Aureispira sp. CCB-E: one gene and its partner. The protein of the gene in region 2 binds, or shares a complex with, the protein of the main gene of each other region. Links are inferred from orthologs where the notes say so. Each region holds a gene or a part of one and is shown on either strand. Other genes may lie near its edges.

Region 1 (3,208 bases), 6.1 Mb from region 2 along the record:
TGTTTTGTTTGCGAGTTCTTTAACTTCGTCTGCTTGTCCAGCAAGCTGTTGCCTCAATGCTTCATTCTCTTTTTCTAGCCTACGGCGCACGATTAACAAATCTTCACAAATTTCTTTGAATTGAAGATTTTGTTCTACTAGTTTTATTACTTTTCTCTCTATCTCCTCTAACTTTACCTCTAAGGTACTCATTTTTGGTAATTCTAAAAAAATTATGAATTATTAAAGTAAAATTGATGGTTGGGGAAATTAAATGAATAGATACCCAAACCATCAATTTTGAATGCTTTACTTACGAATGAGGGCGTTTAATTTTTTCTCATAAGTAGCAATTAGTTTTGACATAACTTTGTCAATATCTTTATCTTTTAATGTTTTATTGTCGTCTTGAAAGATAAAACTAACCGAGCAAGATTTTTTGCCTGCTCCAATTTGCGCTTCATTTTCATAAACATCAAATAAATTCGTTGCTTGCAATTGTTTGCCACCAGTTTTAACCGCAATGCCCAAAATTTCGTTGTAGCCAACTGTTTGATCCAAGACCAAAGCCAAGTCACGACGAACAGCAGGGTATTTTGACATTGCTTGATACTTCATTTTGTGTTTTTTCAAAATTTGAAGTATGGTGTCAAAATCAAAATCAGCATAAAACACCTCTTGTTTGATGCCCATGCCTAAGGCAATGTTCCCATCTAAACGCCCAAAAGATACAATTTCTTGTTTCCCTCTATGATATTTCAAACCATAGGTGAATACTTCGTTGTCCTCTTTAAGAGGCGTACATTGAATCGAACTAGGCAATATACCTAAACGAGTCATAAGATGTTCAACATAAGCTTTTAACGTATAAAAGCTAACTTTGTTTTCCTTTTGATGCCAATTTTCTGGATTGCGTTGACCAGTTAGGAACAAACTGATGTGTTGTTGTTCAAAATAATCTCTATTTCCTTGTCCATCAATTACTTTTTTGAAGTAAGTTTTGCCAAATTCATACAACTTTAAATCTTGATTTTGGCGGTTTTGGTTGTGAACAATGGCTTCTAGACCACTAAAAAGCATACTTGGACGCATCAAGTCTAGGTGTTGGTTGGATGTATTGTTAACATACACCAAACTATCTTCATCCTGAGGCAAATGCTTTTTGTAATAATCAGAACGCGTCATAGAGGTTGCCATCATCTCATTAAAACCAGAACTTGTTAACAAATCAGCAATTAAGTTCTTTACTTTGAAAGGGTTAGGAGTTGGAGCAAACGACAACACAGAGTGTACGGTTGTAGGCGTTTCTACTTTGTTGTAGCCATAAATTCTCAAGATTTCCTCAATAACGTCCGCATCTCTAGTAACATCAACTTTGTTGGTGGGAACATCTACTGTAAACGCTTCTGCATTTTCTTCTAGGATGTTCATGTCTAAATAACCCAAGATTTTCTTAATATCTTCTTTGGGGATATCTGCACCAATTAAGTCAGTTACTTTCTCAAAACGAACCGTTACTTGTGCTCTTTGAACAGGCTTTGGATAAATATCAATGACTTCTGAAGCAATTGTACCACCAGCATACTCTTTGATTAGCAATGCCGCTCGTTTCAAAGCGTATAGAGTTCCATTTGGATCTACTCCCTTTTCAAAACGAGTAGCAGCATCTGTACGCAACAAATGGCGCATGCTTGAACGGCGAATAGAAATTGCATCAAAAAAAGCAGATTCTAAGAAAATATTAGTAGTTGTTTGGGTAACGCCAGATTGGATACCTCCAAATACACCTGCAATGCACATGCCATTGCCATTCCCATCGCAAATCATCAAATCCTCGTGACTTAGTTTGCGTTCTACCTCATCTAGTGTTGTGAATTTTGTTTGATCTGCTAGGTTTTTAACAACTACTTTTTTGCCTTCAATTTGGTCATAGTCAAACGCATGTAGGGGCTGACCAAGCTCATGAAGCACATAGTTGGTAATATCGACAACATTGTTTTTAGGTTCAATGCCGATGGCTTTTAGGTGGTTTTGCATCCATAGAGGAGCGTCTTGAATGGTTACCCCTTCAATGCAAACCCCAGTATACCTTGGACACGCATCTTGATTTTCAACATTGACATCAATGTTTAAATTGTGATTGTCAATAGAGAAATTGGAGACATCAGGTTGTTCAAATGTTCCTTGGTTGGTATAATTTGTTTTGAGAGCGGCAGCCAAATCAAAAGCAACTCCTAAATGCCCTGTTGCATCTGAACGGTTGGGGGTTAAGCCAATTTCATAAACCACATCGCTGACAACACGATCGGAAAAATAAGTAGCAGCAGGCATACCAGCACTTGCTTTTTCATCGTCTAGTATCATAATGCCATCGTGTGAAGTGCCTAAGCCAATCTCATCTTCTGCGCAAATCATTCCAATAGATTCCTCACCACGTATTTTTCCCTTTTTGATTTTAAAAGATTTGCCATCTTCAGCATACAAGGTCGTTCCAACAGTCGCCACAACAACTTTTTTGCCAACTGCCTGTGGGGCATTAGGTGCTCCACAAACAATTTGTAACGGTGCTTCTGCACCAATATTAACCGTTGTGATAGACAATTTATCTGCATCAGGGTGTTTCTGGCAAGTCAATACTTCGCCAATGACCAATCCTGCTAGGCTACCTTTGATGTTCTCAAAAATGTCCATTCCCTCTACTTCTAAACCTATATTCGTTAGAATGTCACTGACTTCCTCTTTGGATTCGTTTACGTTAACGTATTGTTTTAACCAATTTAGTGAAACTTTCATGGTTTGTATTTATGTTATGAATAGTAGTTGTTAAAATCAATAGTTCGCTCGACTATTAGCAAGCTATTATAAAATAAAACACAAAGATATAAATTTTCCTAGATTTTAGTATTAAAATATTTAAGAGACTCTTGTAGTTCTCAATAGGATGAGTAGAAGCTATTTAGTAATGTTCAGAACAAATTAATAGCATAGAATAAAAAGCTTGTGTTTCGTGCTTTGAGTATGGTCTTTATATTAGAAGGTAAGTAATTGTTCAAAAAAAATAACAAGTACCACGCAGTAGCAGCGTAGCTAAAACAGCCTTCTTTTTGCGCTACTCTTCATCAGAAAAACTTGTCTTAGCTCGCTAAGTCTTCCTTTTTCTTCTTGGATTAGCAAAAAAATAATCCCATTTTTTGTTCTTATTTTTTCTGACCACTTACTTACTGTTAAA
Region 2 (3,010 bases):
ACAGTCGTATCGGTAGACGAGGATTTGCACGCAGAAAAGCAAAAAAGGACCACTGTTAGCAGTAGTCCTTTTAATATTGTGGGTATATTTTTTTTATTCCGCATTAGATTCTTTGGGTTGATCAACCAACCATTTTCCTCCCTCTTGAATTACGGTAATACTTTTGCAATTGCCTGTAATTTCTTCACAACAGTCACAACTAGCTTTTTGATCGGAAGTAGTGCATTTGATTGTAATGTTCTGACTTACATCTAGCCCGCCAAAAAGAGAGTTGATTTGATCTTCTTTGCCCATTTGCTGGAGCATATCAATACGAGTAGCCATAAAGTCCATCACAGGATCTGTGCGGTTGGATGTAAATTCTTTTGCGCCTTCAAAATCATTTGCCTTTATTTTTTGGATAAAGCTTTCCATTGTTTCATCAGGAGAGCCCTTAGAATTTGTTGAGCCAGAAGATTCACACCCCAAAAAAACAAATAGGGAACAGAAAAGAGTAGCGAAAAGAATATGTTTCATTGGTCAATTGTTTTAGTAGTCCATTGATTTATTTAATAATGGGATTCTTATAAGAAGAATTCCTAATAAGGAAAATCCATTTGAGCAAACCACTTTTCGTCTTGTTGAACCATTGTTAATTCAACATCAAATTCTGGATTGCAACATAGTTGGCAAATCGTAGTGCCACTTTTCTCAGCACAAGTAACTTTGGAAACTTCCATTTTGTAAGGAGCAATCAATTCCTCTTTTTCTTCAGCATTAATCATCTTTAGATTCGTAGCAAAATCTCTTAACGATTCTTGAGTTGATTTCGTTCCGTATAATTTAGCTTTTTCAAAATCCTCTGCTTTCAGAGCTTCAAAGAAACCTTTAGCTGCTGCTTCAGGAGTACTTTGATCCGTTTGAGGCTCAGACGTGCACGCAATATTTAAAAACAATAAAAAAACTAAGGCAGTCAATAAACGCATGATAGTATATTTTAGTAGTTTGTCAACTTTTATCTTAAGCATTCCATATAGTGTTGAAAACCCAATCAGTTGGCGATCAATTTATATTAGAATATTGCTGTTTTCTTAAACTGACGTAAGAAACGAACATCATTTTCAAATAATAGTCGAATGTCATCAATTTGATACTTTAACATGGCGATACGTTCCACACCCATTCCAAATGCAAATCCAGAATATTTATCCGTATCAATACCGCAATTTTTTAAGACCGCAGGGTCAACCATGCCACATCCCAAAATTTCAAGCCAGCCTGTTCCCTTTGTAATACGTTTGTCGGCTTCTGTTTCGCACCCCCACCAAACATCTACTTCTGCACTGGGTTCTGTAAACGGAAAGAAAGAAGGACGCATACGAATCTTAGTAGCTCCAAACATCTCTTTCGCAAAGTAGTAAATGGTCTGACGTAGATCTGCAAAACTTACTTTTTCGGCAATATACAAACCCTCTACTTGATGAAATTGGCAGTGTGCTCGAGAAGAAATCGTCTCGTTTCTATAAACACGACCAGGTGCAATAATACGTATCGGTGGTTTTTGATTCATCATAACATGAGACTGAACAGAAGACGTATGAGTACGCAACAATCGGCTAGGGTCATTCAAGATATAGTAGGTGTCCTGCATATCCCTAGCAGGATGATCTTCTGGCGTATTCAAAGCCGTAAAGTTGTGCCAATCGTCTTCAATTTCACTATCTTCTGCTACTGTAAAACCAAGTCGATCAAAAATTTCAATCATTTGATTTAGAACCAAAGAAACAGGGTGTCTAGACCCCAATTCTAAGGCTTCTGCTGGTGCCGTCAAATCTATTGCTTCGACCTGATTCGCAGCTTGCGCTGTTAGCGCTTGTTGAGCAGCATTAAACTTTGCCTCAGCAGCCTGCTTGACTTCATTGACAAATTGCCCATATTCTTTTTTGCGTTCATTAGGGATGTTGCGGATTTCACCAAACAAAGGTTTGATGGTATTTTTTGTTCCTAAATATTGTATGCGGAAAGCTTCTAAAGCTTCTTTATTATCAATAACAGCCGCTTCAATTGCTTGTTGTATTTCTTTTACTTTATCAAATGCTTCAATGACCATAAAGCTAGTTGGTTGTTTCTTTATTAAATAAATACGACTAAAAGAGTACTTGGTGGATTGTTGTTTGATTGTTAATTGTTTGCAGTCTCAAATTTGAAAATAGATTAGATTAACAATCAAGCGAATACAATTTTTCCACGAAGTATTGACAAAAATAGCTTTTTCTTTAGCTAATGTCAAAAAAACGACCCATATGTTTATATTCTAACTGAATTACAAGTAGGAAGTCTTCCACAATAGATTCTAACTTCTTTTGAATCGTAGTAGCGCAACGGAGTATTATATTCTGAAATCTTTTTATTATTTTGGTTAGAAACATCAAGAACATCAACTTTATCAATTACAAACCAAGAACAATGAAGAAGATATTTTATACCATACTATTGTTGTCAACAATGAGCAGTTTGATAATGGCACAGGCAACAGGTAATCGAAATTATGCCAAAAGAGCAAAGGGAAATGTGAATTACAATAATAATACCTACAACGATTATTCAGAAGTTCCTCAGAATATAGAACCCAATGTTACGTTAGGGCAAGGCAAGTTGGTTACCCTAGAAGTTCAAATATTGAGCAATCAAAAAGCAGATACCTATGTGGCGATATTTAACCTAACACAAATGGGAAAAACGGTTGATGAAACCAATCGGCTACTAACTGACCGGTACAATGGTTTTGCGCAAGAATTGCAAAGTGTGGGAATTCCTAAAGACGCAATTTATTTGGATATGATTTCTTTTGTCCCCTTGTATGAATATGAAAAAGAAAAAAAAATCTTCTCCAAAACCCATAATGAAGTGCCCAAAGGCTTTGAAATGCAGCAAAATGTACACATCAAGTACAACGACATGAGTATGATGCCTAAGATCATGTCCGTAGCAGCAAAATATGAAATCTTTGATTTAGTGAAGATAGATTATG

The links. The genes of interacting proteins can lie anywhere in the genome.
Region 1: the proteins of pheS (region 2) and pheT are in contact, whole or in part, in a crystal structure (PDB 6P24), measured with the Escherichia coli proteins. The link is inferred for Aureispira sp. CCB-E from one-to-one orthologs.

What each region holds. Positions count from the first base shown.
Region 1 is NZ_CP133671.1:6,670,571-6,673,778, reverse strand. The notes cover bases 31-3,159. They hold pheT (phenylalanine--tRNA ligase subunit beta), read right to left. Parts: upstream 2,773-3,159; coding sequence 289-2,772; downstream 31-288. Other genes in these bases: QP953_RS25920 (hypothetical protein), read right to left, coding at 31-192. In the rest of the region: more of QP953_RS25920, read right to left, coding at 1-30.
Region 2 is NZ_CP133671.1:606,690-609,699, forward strand. Bases 71-3,001 are described here. They hold pheS (phenylalanine--tRNA ligase subunit alpha), read right to left. Parts: upstream 2,090-3,001; coding sequence 1,052-2,089; downstream 71-1,051. Other genes in these bases: QP953_RS02260 (hypothetical protein), read right to left, coding at 94-516; QP953_RS02265 (hypothetical protein), read right to left, coding at 579-1,007; QP953_RS02275 (SIMPL domain-containing protein), read left to right, coding at 2,446-3,001. In the rest of the region: more of QP953_RS02275, read left to right, coding at 3,002-3,010.